Regions from separate parts of the Paenibacillus sp. P5_B5 genome, predicted to be linked through region 1. Evidence: predicted binding sites of a transcription regulator. Region 1 holds the regulator's gene; each other region holds the start of a gene.

Region 1 (3,470 bases):
AATGCGTGAGGGCATTCGTGAAATCTTTATACATAGAAAAGATCCTTACGAGGATTTTAAGCTTAAAGAAATCTATGAGCGCCTTGAGGAAACAACAGATTCTTGCAAAGACGTCGCTAATATTCTCCACGGCGTTGTGTTACGCTACTCTTAAGTAGCTACGAAACTTAGGAGGAGATCATGGACAACAGTTTACTCGTCATTATCATCATTGTGATACTCGCATTAGGATTCGATTTTATTAACGGTTTTCATGATACGGCTAATGCCATTGCAACATCAATATCAACACGTGCCCTCCCCCCTAAAGTAGCTGTTCTTTATGCAGCAGTGCTTAACTTTATTGGAGCAGTCATCTTTTCTGGGGTAGCCAAAACGATTGGTGGTTCAATTGCTGATCCGTTCAGTGTAGATAATGGACTTTATATCGTTATAGCAACCCTGATCGCATCAATTTTTTGGAACCTGCTTACATGGTATTATGGCATTCCATCTTCCTCATCACATACGTTAATTGGTGCGCTTGCTGGTGCTGTTATAGCAGGGGCTGGCTGGGATGCAGTAAACTTAGGTGGTTTCGGTAAAATTATTGCGATTTTATTGCTATCCCCAATTATTGCCTTTACTGCAGGCTTTATTATGATGACAATTATCAAGTATTTGGTACTTTGGAAAGGAAATTCTTCCCGAACTAAGCTTAATCGGGTATTTCGTTTTTTCCAAATTATATCTGCTGGACTACTATCGTTCTCGCACGGGGGTAATGATGCTCAGAAAGCAATGGGTATCATCGTCTTTGCACTAGTAGCAGGCGGATTCCAAACCGATCTTGAAGTGCCACTTTGGGTTAAAATTCTAGCTGCCACAGCAATCGGTCTAGGAACTTCAATTGGTGGTTGGAAAATTATCAAAACAGTTTCATCCAAAATCATCAAAATTGAACCAATCAATGGCTTTGCTTCAGATTTAACATCGTTTGTTGTTATCCAAACGTCAACATTCTTGAATATGCCATTATCAACAACTCATGTCATCACATCTGCCATCATTGGTACAGGTAGTGTTATTCGTTTCCATGAGGTGAAATGGGCTACTGTTATTCGAATGATCATCACATGGCTAATCACAATCCCTATTTCAATGGTACTGGGTTACCTACTATACAAAGTCATGTTCGGATGGGTATTATAAATTACAACCTTTAGAAGACGACCTAATGGACGTCTTTTTTTGTTGATTCATTTACTTTCTAATTAACAAAAAAGGTAGCAACTTCAAATAATGAAGATGCTACCTTATTCATTTTATGTGCTTATTCTAAATAATAAGCTAAGCTTTGGAGATCTGTTGTAAAGTCAGCATGATGAACGCGGATGTTATTAGGAACCTTAATTATTACAGGAGCAAAATTCAGTATAGCTTCTACTCCCGCTTCAACAAACTGTGTAGCCACTTGTTGTGCAGACACGGAAGGAACCGTAATAATACCAATACGAATTTGAAGTAATTTAATCGTTTCCTCGATCTGCTCCATTGGTTGTACAATTAAATTGTTAACCACTTTGCCATGCTGCTCAGGATTAGAATCGAATACAGCAACTATTTTCATCGAATCCTTAAGATACGTATTGTAGTTACATAATGCACGACCTAAGTTACCAGCACCTACAAGTGCAACAGATAATGTCTTGTCCAGCTTCAGAATTTGACGTATTTTTTCAATTAAGAAAAGCACATCATATCCAATTCCTTTTTTGCCAAATTCCCCAAAATAAGCTAAATCTTTGCGAATTTGTGCTGGGTTTAAATTAAGCTTTTGTCCTAAATCCTGTGATGAAACCGTAAGCACATTATTAGTAGCTAACTCACTCAAGAACCGTAAATAAATTGGCAGTCTGCGAACAACTGCATCAGATATTTTCATCGATTTCAAGAAGATTCTCTCCCATCCATTGTTGGATACTAGGTACAATTTGGGAGGTATACATAGATTCGATCTTCGGACCTGGTAGTGAATAAAGAAAATTTCTCCCATAACGTGTCTCAATAACTCTTGTATCATAAATAATTACGACACCTTTATCTCGGGACGAGCGAATAAGCCGGCCAAAGCCCTGCTTAAACCGAATTACAGCTTGCGGTACGGAAAATTTCATAAATGCATTTTTATTTTGTTTCTTGAGGTTCTCGCATTTAGCTTCCACTAACGGATGACTTGGCGGTTGAAATGGAAGTCTTACAATTGCCAAACATGTAAGCGCATTACCGGGAATGTCGACTCCCTCCCAGAAAGAACTAGTTCCAAGTAATACACTTGACTTACCTTCTTGAAATAAACGAGTTAATTTACTGCGATTTCCACTATCCACCCCTTGGCCAAGCACTCCAATACCATGAGGTTTAAGTCGTTCCCTCAATTCTCCATGAACTTGTCGCAACATTTTGTTTGATGTAAATAATACTAGTAAACGCCCCCTTGTGGCAAGTGCAACTTCATAAAGTGATCCAATTAGTTTATCAATAAACAGAACATCTCCGGACGAACCTTTAATTCCAGGGAAGTCTCTAGGAACACATACAAGCGCTTGCTCACGATATTTAAAGGGGGAAGGAAGCATAACCGTACGCAGCTTATCTTCATCATTCTCTTCGTTAAATCCTAGCTGTGAAGCTGTGTATTGAAACGATTTATCTACCGAGAGAGTTGCTGATGTCATAACAACGCTTGCTTTTTTATCAAAAACATATTCCTGCATGAGCTTACTAACATCAATAGGCACACAACTTAGAAGGATGGAGCTCTTCTTATTATTCAAGCCTCCTTCTATCCAATATACAAAACTATTGTCCTTCATTTCCATGAAAATTTTCATATTATCACGACATTGTGCGATTTCTTTCACATATCCATTAAAATCAGTAAGAAAAGCTTGTAAATCATATTCATCTTGATAATCTTTGATCTTATTCATTAATTTATCTAACGCTTTAAGTAGATCTCCTAGATCCTCTTGCAAATCATCAGACATTTGACTTAAGTTAGACCAGTTTGCGGGTAATGATTCCGATTTAATTCGGAGCACATATTGTCCTGTATCCTGCTGAGCAGCATCTTTGGTACCCGTCGAAACAAGATCATACATCTGGTCACAGAACGTATCCCACTGTTCTTTAATTGACATCAGCTTTGGATATAAGAGCTCAATCGTTTCACACCAAGCCGCCGCACGATCATCCCCACTTATATTCGCCAATTTATTTCTCAAGAGCGGTAGCTGGCCAGTACGTATATCTTTAAACAACCACTGTAATGCTCCAACTAATGAAAAATAATATAATTCAGTTCCTAGATGCTTGCTAGCCACTTCTTCAAGATGATGGGATTCGTCGATAATTAAATGATTATAACCTGGCAGAATGCGATGATCCGCTTTGATATCAGTAAATAACATGGAATGATTCGTAATGAC
Region 2 (3,470 bases), on a different contig from region 1:
TCCTCTCATGACTAATGTCACGAGTGTTCTCGGCTAATTCATAAAATAAAAAATCTGTTCAATGGGGCATTCTCCCCCACCAAACAGATTAAGTTCTTAAACCATACTGATCGTAATATCGCACTAGGTTACAGCTCAATCAAACTCCTTGCGCTCCCATTCATCCTCTGGTATGTCTATCGTTTCACCTGAGAATCTCTCTTCCTTGAAAGGATCTGCTTCATTATGAAAGCCTCGTGTCTCCCAGAAACCTTGACGATCCTCTTTCATGAACTCAATTCCAGTAATCCACTTTGGACTTTTCCAGAAATATAACGGTGGGCAAACGAGCCTTAATGGCCATCCATGCTTAGGCGTTAATGGTTCTCCGTCATATTTGAAGGCAAGCATCACATGTTCAGCTATAAATTGTTCTATTGGAAGATTCGCTTCATAGTCATGATCAGCGTGAATCATTACGAACCCGGCTTCTGCAGAATAGTTCACATGCTTTAGCAGATCCTTAATGAGTACGCCTTCCCATTCTGTATCAAATTTAGACCAACGCGTAACACAATGAATGTCACATACCATCTTCGTTCGCGGCATGGACAGAATCTCTTCATACGTGAATTCGAGTTCTGAATCAACTAATCCAAATAGGTTCAATCTCCACTTATTCATGTCGTATTCTGGCACTTCTCCCTCATGAAGAATAGGGAATTTTTCCGTTAAAATCTGCCCTGGTGGAAGTCGATGAGAAAGTGCTGGGTTAACTGGAGGTACTTTTGATTTCTTGATGTGTTCTGCTTTTGTACTCATACCAATCCTCCAAAGTAGTTGATTTCAATTTAAAATGATACTACACCTCATCACGAAGTGTAATACCTATATTCATAAGTTCTAATTTAAACAGCAAAAAAGAGGATGTCCCTATGTCATGTCAATGACGAAGGAATCCTCTTTAACCTATCCAAATCTAGCTAGAAATCTACATGATTAGAGGGCAGAACCAAATAACTTAATTTCTTGCTCGTCAGAGGTACTACTAATCATTCGCTCAAATTGAAGACCGAGCTTCTGAAGCAGCTTAGCTGAACGCCAATTGTTTGAGGAAGTTATAGCCACTATACGATCTAGACCCAAACCATGCTTCGCATACGCTACTACCGCTGAGGCTGATTCATAGGCATAGCCCTGTCCCGAGTACCTCGGAAGAAAGGCATATCCAATATCCACATCTTCTAAAGAGTCTCTCTTGATAAGGCCACAGATGCCCATTGGGAGACCACTCTCCTTCAGCTCACACAAGTATAACCCGAATCCTAATCGGTTATACATATCAACTGGTCCACTCAGAATATAGTTGCTCGCGTCCTCAAGAGTTCTCACACCTCTATCACCTATGTACTGTAACCATGAAGGGTCATTCATGAGCTCAAGCATAAACCCACTGTCTTCAATCGTCAGCCAGCGTAGAATCAGACGATCCTGTTTCAAGTACCTTCAAACGATACACACCCTCTCTAAGCTCTGATAACGGTCAATTACATTTTACCAAAGATCTCAAAGAAATTATTAGTAAAACTCCCGAAGATTAATATTTTCAACAAGTTTAGAAAAAAATAAGAAGAATGAATCAATTTCAGAATAACAATTAATAGCCCCTAAAATCAATAAATTCATCAATAAATGGGCATTATGTCGAATATTAGTGATTTTCTTTGTTGATAATTATGATAAACTAGAAAGTGTGACATTGTTGATGATTTCACAAACTACAAGCATATGGTAAAACAACTTATTTTCAACAACTTAGATTCTTAAAATATTACCGCAAAGGAGAATTGGAAATGTCCGAAACTATTACCCAAACTAAGCCTGAACAAGAATCAATCACATTGTCCGCTACTAGTGAACAAATTGATGTACTTAATCAGCTACTAAAACCCGAGGTTCAACAATCATTAACTGTCTTAGTTGAACAGTTACCTAAATTGACTGAGCTTGTAAGTATACTGACAAAATCATATGACTTTGTGCAAGCAGTCTCAACTGACGAGGTATTGAAGAACGATACTGTCGGAGCGATCAAAGAAATCGTAGGACCCGCTAGAGATAAAGTGAAAGACATCGCGGCAACTGTTATTGAAGCAAAAGATCGTGCAGATGTAAGTAACGAAGTTATTGGCGTCTTTGGTCTTATGAAAATGTTAAAAGATCCTCAAGCACAGAAGATGTTCCGTTTCGTGAATTCATATCTTAAAGTTTCTGCAGAACGTAATCATCAAAAATAGTCTTTCAATAATAATCATTCAGTAAGAATGGAGGATCAACTATGTCAAAACATATTGTCATCTTAGGAGCAGGGTACGGCGGACTTCTAGCTGCTCTAACTGTACGTAAATACTTAAGTAAAGATGAAGCAAGAGTAACCGTAGTAAACCAATATCCTACTCACCAAATCATCACAGAGCTTCACCGTCTTGCAGGTGGAAGCATCTCTGAGAATGCAATTACAATGCCACTTTCCAAGCTATTTAAAGGAAAAGACATTGATTTAAAGATCTCTACGGTTAATTCTTTCTCTGTAGATAATAAAGTAGTAACATTTGCTGATGGACATACCTTATCCTATGACGCACTTGTTGTAGGTCTAGGAAGTAAAACTGCTTACTTCGGTATTCCTGGTCTTGAGCAATACAGCATGGTGCTTAAATCTGCTGATGATGCTAACAAAATCTACAAGCATATTGAAGATCGCATCCGTGCATATGCACAAACTAAAAATGAAGCAGATGCAACCATTGTTATTGGTGGCGGTGGATTAACTGGCGTTGAGCTAGTTGGCGAAATTGCTGATCATATGCCTGAACTTGCCAAAAGCTTTGGTGTAAATCCGAAGGATATTAAACTTAAGCTAATTGAAGCAGGTCCAAAAATCCTTCCAGTTCTACCTGATGCATTAATTGAACGTGCAACAGCTAGTTTAGAAGCTCGTGGCGTTGAGTTCTTAACAGGATTACCTGTAACTAACGTTGAAGGCAATGTAATTGATCTTAAAGATGGCCAAAAGATTGTATCGAATACTTTCGTTTGGACAGGCGGGGTTCAAGGCAATCCGCTAGTAGGCGAATCAGGTCTTGAAGTCAATCGTGGCCGTGCTACAGTTAATGGATATCTTCAATCTACATCTCACCCAGATGTATTTGTAGCAGGAGATAGCGCTGTTGTCTTTGCTGCTGATGGTCGTCCTTACCCTCCTACTGCACAAATCGCTTGGCAAATGGGAGAACTAATTGGCTACAATCTATATGCTTACTTGACGAACAAATCATGTGAAGAGTTTGCTCCAATAAACTCAGGAACTCTTGCAAGTTTAGGCCGTAAAGATGGTGTTGCCACAATTGGTGCTAACTCAACATCTTTAAAAGGACTACCTGCAACCCTAATGAAAGAAGCAAGTAACATTCGTTACTTATCACATATTA
Region 3 (3,470 bases), 220 kb from region 1:
TCCAAGTATCAGGATTATGGCAATACTGGCACTGAAGAGCGCAGCCTTGCATGAATAAGATAAATCGAATTCCCGGACCGTCCACCGTACCGAATGTTTCAATGGAGTGTATGCGACCGTTCATGTTGTATGTCTCCCCTCAAATCAGCAGCGATGGACTCGGAAAGAGATAATCTCTAACTTACATTTGACCGTGGAAAGTACGGTTAATTACATCCATTTGCTGTTCTCTAGTTAGTTTAATGAAATTAACAGCATAACCTGATACACGAATCGTAAGTTGAGGATAATTCTCTGGGTGTTCCATTGCATCCATTAATTGCTCACGATCGAACACGTTAACATTCAAGTGATGTCCGCCACCATTCAAATATCCGTCAAGCATCGACACTAGATTAGTCACACGAGTATCAAGATCTTTACCTAATGCTTTTGGAACGATCGAGAACGTATTGGAAATACCATCTAAGGAATGCTCATATGGTAATTTAGCAACTGAAGTAAGTGATGCAAGAGCACCCTTCTTGTCACGACCATGCATTGGGTTTGCACCAGGTGCAAATGGTTCGCCTTTTTTACGTCCATCAGGTGTTGTACCAGTTTTCTTACCATATACCACATTAGAAGTAATCGTCAACACGGACATAGTCGGGATTGCATCACGGTATGTTTTATGTTTACGAACCATATTCATGAATTTCTCTACAAGCTCGATTGCAATATCATCTACGCGGTCGTCATTATTACCATACATCGGATATTCGCCTTCGATTTCAAAATCAACTGCGATTCCGTTCTCATCACGGATCGGACGAACCTTCGCGTATTTGATTGCACTTAAGGAGTCCGCGGCAACAGATAATCCGGCAATACCAGTTGCCATTGTGCGAACGATTTCGCGGTCATGCAAGGCAAACTCAATACGCTCGTAGGAATATTTATCATGCATGAAGTGAATGACATTGAGTGTATTCACATACAACTTAGCAAGCCAATCTAACATGATATCATACTTCTTGATAACTTCGTTGTAATCAAGTACTTCAGAAGTATTAGGAATAAGTTCAGGACCTACTTGAATACCAAGCTTCTCATCTCTACCGCCATTAATGGAGTATAGAAGTGCTTTAGGTAAGTTTGCACGAGCACCGAAGAATTGCATTTGCTTACCAATGCGCATTGCGGATACGCAGCATGCAATACCGTAGTCATCACCATAGATCGGAAGCATCAAATCATCGCTCTCATATTGAATGGAGCTTGTTTCGATGGATACTTTGGAACAGAAACGTTTGAATCCTTCTGGAAGTTTCTCAGACCAAAGTACTGTTAAGTTCGGTTCTGGTGCAGGTCCAAGATTATATAGTGTATGCAAGAAACGGAAGCTGTTCTTAGTTACACGAGTTTCACCAGTAACTGACATACCACCAATGGACTCAGTTACCCAAGTTGGGTCACCAGAGAACAATTCATTATAATCAGGTGTACGTAAGAATTTAACAATACGAAGCTTCATAATGAAATGATCCACAATTTCTTGTGCTGCAGATTCTGTAAGAGTGCCATCAGCTAAATCACGTTGAACATAAATATCCAAGAATGAGGATACACGTCCAAGACTCATTGCAGCACCATTCTGCTCTTTAATAGCGGCTAAATAACCGAAATACACTCCTTGGAACGCTTCTTGTGCGTTTTTAGCTGGAACTGAAATATCTATTCCATGCGCTAGAGCCATTGCTTTCAATTCTTGCAAGGCACGGATTTGTTCGGACATTTCTTCACGCTGACGAATTACTTCTTCACTCATCACGCCATCACGTTCAGCAAACTTCAAATCAGCTTTTCTCTCAGCAATTAGTTTATCCACACCGTACAACGCAACACGGCGATAGTCTCCAATAATTCTTCCTCGTCCGTAAGCATCTGGTAAACCAGTAATAATACCAGCTTTACGAGCCGTTCTCATATCATCTGTGTATGCATCAAAAACACCTTGGTTATGTGTTTTGCGAATATTTGTGAATATATCAATAACCTCTTGTGGTACTACAAAACCGTAAGCTTTGCATGCATCAATGACCATCCGTATGCCGCCAAAAGGTTGCAAGGAGCGTTTGAATGGAGCATCCGTTTGAACACCAACTACTTTTTCTTTGCTCTTGTCTAAATAACCTGGAGCATGTGACACAATAGTTGAAACGGTGTTTACATCTACATCTAGAACGCCACCATTCTCACGTTCTTTACGAGACAACTCCGAAACAATATCCCATAAATCTTTGGTATCTTGAGTAGGACCAACCAAAAAGTTGTCATCACCATGGTACGGAGTAATATTATGTTCAATAAAATCACGTACATCGATTTGCTTCATCCATTTTCCTTTGCGAAATCCGCGCCAACCTTCCTCACCGGCTAATTTGTTAAGTTTCTTTTCTTCTGCTGCCATTGAAGAACACCTCCCAAAATTTGTACGGAGCTCAAAGCTATGCTCAAAGCTATGCCAAGTAAAAGCAGTTTATGAACCTCTGTAAGCATCCGTTTATTATATAAGAATAACTCCTATCACATACCCAATACTAGACCTTTGTGAAAAATATCACTATGATATTTGTCACAGACGTTTATTTTTTTTATAATAAAAAATATCACAGTAAAATTATACTTGTTCTGATACAGAATCTGCTATACTGTTCATATTATACGATGGATAAGTATTTGAGTTAGAAGTTATGATTCCTTTTCACTCCAAATAAAAAGTAAGGGAGTAATGATGTTGAAACGTATTGTACAGCTAAGGAAAAACGCCACTTCCAATACGACATCATTTTCAGACCGTAACCTAAGTAGTATGGTGGAAAAAATGTCAGAGCAACGTGTTAAGGCTGGAAGTCACTTGTTTTGGGAAGGCGAACCGGCAGATAAACTATACTTAATCAAATCCGGTCGTTTTAAAATCACGAAATCATCTGATGAAGGAAAAGAACTTATCTTACACATGTATCAGCAGGGTGACATGTTTGGTCAGTTATATCCTTTTCAGACAACTATTCACAGCTTCTGTGCCAAATCCATTGAAGATTGCGTTGTATTTATTTTAACACAAAAAGATTTAGAACATCTAATTGTTGAAAGCAACGATTTAGCAATTGATTTCATGAAATGGATGGCTGTCAATCAACGGGTTACCGAAACAAAACTCCGTGATTTAATGATGTACGGTAAGCCAGGTGCTTTATGCTCAACCCTGATTCGATTGTCTAATTCTTATGGCAAAAGAGAAGACGGAGTAATCACGATCATGAAAAAGCTTACACACACTGAGCTTTCGAATATGATCGGTGCTACAAGAGAAAGCGTAAATCGATTGCTCAATGACCTACGGAAGCAAGACATCATTGATTACAACAACGACTCCATCGTAATTAAAGATTTAGGCCGACTACAAGAGATCTGTCGTTGTGAGA
Region 4 (3,470 bases), on a different contig from region 1:
GAAGTATGCCAAGCGTCCACTCATTATGGTGGGATCAAACGTCAGGTCTTGTAGTTCAGAAATTGTACGTTTATCCGAACATTGGGGAGCGGCTATCGTACACGCGTATGGGGCAATCGGCTCAATCCCTGATGGAATCCCCACAATGCTAGGCGGGGTTGGTGAAAGTGGTAATAAATTTGCTACTGACCTGTTCAAACAAGCTGATGTCGTTCTCCAAATCGGAACAAATTGGTGGCCTGAGTTAAACCTGACGGATCAAGCCAAAGTAATCCTCATTCATTCGTCTAATCAACATCTAAATCTGTCAGTTCCTTTAGATTTAGGTCTAATAGGCCGTATCCCAGAGATTGTCTCCTTATTGACAGAAGAGTTCGCAGCTGAAGTATATCAGACTAATATTGAATGGATGTCTCAAGTTCATAAAGCCAAACAAATGTGGATCACATTGAACGAAAAAGAAAGAAATATATCAGAATTCCCACTTTATCCTTCCCGTATCGTTAAAGCGATAGAAACTATCATTTCTGAGGATGCAATTATTGCCTTAGATATTGGAGACTCAAACCTTTGGTTTGGGCGGAACTTTAGAGCTAAGCACCAGGATGTCCTCGTATCAAATCAATGGCGAACGATGGGATTTGGACTCCCTGCCGCGTTAGCTGCAAAATACTCGATGCCAAACCGTCAGGTTGTATGTATCGTCGGAGACGGCGGTTTAGAAATGGTACTCGCTGAACTGCTTACAGCAGTTCGATATAAGCTGAATATTTCACTGATATTATTCAATAACGGATCTTTACAAATGGAAGCAGATAAAATGCGTATGAAAGGTCTCGTTCCCTTCGGATATGACTTAACGAATCCAGATTTTGTTACATTGGCCGAATCATGCGGTTGGACTGCTGTTCGAATGAATCTTTTCGATGAACCTGAAATTGTATTTAATCAAGCACTAGATTCCCTGAAACCGGTATTTATTGAAGTTCCAACTAGCAGAACGCCCTACCCGGATTTTATAAAAGATTCTGAAGGAGCGACATAAGATGTGTGCGAAGAAAAGTCAATCAGGAGCTTTTCCACCTCAGCATCAAGAACATCAGCCGGGCATAGAATCGATCATGAATCCTAAGCCCTATTTTGATGATCCAAACTATAAAGCAAGCGGAAAGCTGATAGGAAAAGTAGCACTCATCACCGGTGGGGACAGTGGACAAGGCAGGGCTATTGCCGTCGCCTATGCGAAAGAGGGTTCCGATGTAGTCATCGTCTATCTCGATGAGTATGATGACGCCAAAGAAACAAAAGCTCATGTCGAGCAAAAAGGTCGCAGATGCTTAACGATCGCGGGGGATATCGGCAATGAAGCTTTTTGTAAGCAAGTCATTCAACAAACAATTGATGAGTTTGMCAGGCTAGATATTCTTGTCAATAATGCAGCTGAACAACATGTTCAGGCCGGCCTGGAGCATATTTCAAGTGAACAGATGGAGAAAACATTCCGGACCAATTTCTTTTCCATCTTCTATTTGACCAAAGCTGCCCTCCCCCATTTAAAGCATGGAAGTACGATAATAAACGCAGCATCTTTGACTGCATATGAAGGAAACGAACAGCTCATGGATTATTCGGCAACGAAAGGAGCTATTGTTGCGTTTACACGTTCCCTTTCGAAATCACTTATTGGACAGGGCATTCGGGTGAATGGTGTCGTACCCGGGACCATTTGGACACCGCTCATCCCTGCTTCATTCCCTGCGGATCAAGTAGCGAATTGGGGGACGACTACACCTATGAAACGTTCTGGACAACCTCAGGAAGTAGCGCCTGCTTATGTTTTTCTAGCTTCTGAAGATTCCTCCTATATCTCAGGTCAAATGCTACATGTAAATGGCGGAGTGATTGTTAACGGATAGAAATCCCGGTGATATTGTTGTTTTTTTAATATTCAACCTCATTTTATATATGATTGTGAGTACAATCACAATACACTCATTTTTCCTATGATATTCTTTATTTGAGAATGGTTCTCAAATATAATTTGAGGAGTTACCGTGATGAACAAAACCTTGGATTTATCTAAAACTGTCTATGAATTATGTACAAATGATCCTAGCATTACAGAGATTATGCGAGACTTAGGGTTTGATCAATTGTCTAATCCTGTGATGCTTGCTACCGCAGGCAAGGTAATGACCATCCCGAAGGGAGCTCGCATACGTAAGATAGATTTGTCTTTCATTATAAATACATTTGAACAAGCAGGTTATACCGTCTTAGGAAAGGAGACTACCAGTCATGAGTGAGATTATTAATAACCGGGAACGGTCTGTTCCGAACCAAAGCGAGCGTCAGCGTTTACTGAAAGAAATCATTAAAGAACTTCATGCAGGCAAAAGTGTAGACGAAGTAAAGGCACGTTTCCAAGAAGCGGCCCAGGATGTAACGGTTGAAGAAATTTCAGCAATGGAGCATGCGCTGATGACAGAAGAAGGCATTCCTGTTTCTGAAGTACAGCGGCTATGTTCTGTTCATACAGCTATTTTTAAAGGCTCGATTGAAGAAATTCATATAGGGAATAATCAGCATGAGCAACCTGGGCACCCCGTCCATACTTTTATAAAAGAAAATCGTGAGCTCGAACGACTTGTTCAGTTCAAGCTGGATTTGCATGCTGAACGATTTGAACAAGAAGATTCTGAACGTAATCGACTGAAGCTGCTAGAAGATCTAAACCTTCTAATGAAAATCGATAAGCATTACAGCCGTAAAGAAAATTTGTTGTTCCCTTATTTAGAGAAATACGGAATTTATGGACCAACCAAGGTCATGTGGGGTGTTGATGATCATATTCGCGCTGCCATCAAAGGAGGACTTGAAGCACTTACAGCTTACACAGAGAACAGTCGACAGCAAGATAATGTGATTCAAATTTTGCGTTTTATTATTACGGAAGTAAAAGAGATGATTTTTAAAGAAGAAAATATTCTGTTGCCAATGGCTTTGAAAACTTTGACTGAAGATGAATGGGTGCGAATTATGAAAGAAAGCAACGCGATCGGCTTCTGCCTCATCGATCGTCCTCAATTCTGGTTTCCCGATCGTGCTCCGTTGCCGGGACAGTCAAGCACTCCTGAGTCAACGAAAGAACAATCATCTCTTGGTGACAACGATGGATTTAACGGGTATTTTGTCACTATCGCAATTAGAACTTATGATGAATCATTTGCCTGTAGATATCACTTTAATTGATGAAAATGATGTGGTCCGATTTTTTTCACACGGTAAGGATCGCATTTTTACAAGAACAAAATCAGTAATTGGACGCACCGTCCAGAACTGTCATTCTCCTCAAAGCGTTCATGTGGTTAATCAATTATTAGCTGATTTCAAATCTGGAAAAAAAGATGTAGAAGATTTCTGGATTCGCTTCAAAGATAAGTTCGTACTCATTCGTTACTTTGCTATTC

What was found. Region 1 encodes Rex, which represses fermentation and respiration genes when NADH is low (regulators of the CRP and FNR family bind a similar motif). Its sites were predicted from a motif close to TTGTGAAATATTTCACAA; they were not measured.
Region 2: a site for Rex is predicted at 1,739-1,756, ahead of AC1DOK_RS19450 (helical membrane plugin domain-containing protein). Genes of this name have one in related genera too.
Region 3: a site for Rex is predicted at 2,591-2,608, ahead of pflB (formate C-acetyltransferase). Genes of this name have one in related genera too.
Region 4: a site for Rex is predicted at 1,970-1,987, ahead of AC1DOK_RS18465 (DUF1858 domain-containing protein). Genes of this name have one in related genera too.

What each region holds. Positions count from the first base shown of each region.
Region 1 covers NZ_JBFULK010000001.1:333,383-336,852, reverse strand. Annotated here, with positions in the region: gene AC1DOK_RS01745 (DUF47 domain-containing protein) at 1-154, shown strand, start outside; gene AC1DOK_RS01740 (inorganic phosphate transporter) at 181-1,191, shown strand; gene AC1DOK_RS01735 (redox-sensing transcriptional repressor Rex) at 1,313-1,933, opposite strand; gene dinG (ATP-dependent DNA helicase DinG) at 1,911-3,470, opposite strand, start outside.
Region 2 covers NZ_JBFULK010000016.1:59,871-63,340, forward strand. Annotated here, with positions in the region: gene AC1DOK_RS19440 (sulfite oxidase-like oxidoreductase) at 136-801, opposite strand; gene AC1DOK_RS19445 (GNAT family N-acetyltransferase) at 979-1,479, opposite strand; gene AC1DOK_RS19450 (helical membrane plugin domain-containing protein) at 1,833-2,276, shown strand; gene AC1DOK_RS19455 (NAD(P)/FAD-dependent oxidoreductase) at 2,318-3,470, shown strand, end outside.
Region 3 covers NZ_JBFULK010000001.1:116,057-119,526, reverse strand. Annotated here, with positions in the region: gene pflA (pyruvate formate-lyase-activating protein) at 1-124, opposite strand, end outside; gene pflB (formate C-acetyltransferase) at 182-2,452, opposite strand; gene AC1DOK_RS00575 (Crp/Fnr family transcriptional regulator) at 2,777-3,470, shown strand, end outside.
Region 4 covers NZ_JBFULK010000015.1:9,923-13,392, reverse strand. Annotated here, with positions in the region: gene AC1DOK_RS18475 (thiamine pyrophosphate-binding protein) at 1-1,045, shown strand, start outside; gene AC1DOK_RS18470 (SDR family oxidoreductase) at 1,047-1,916, shown strand; gene AC1DOK_RS18465 (DUF1858 domain-containing protein) at 2,058-2,306, shown strand; partial or broken gene AC1DOK_RS18460 (DUF438 domain-containing protein) at 2,299-3,470, shown strand, end outside.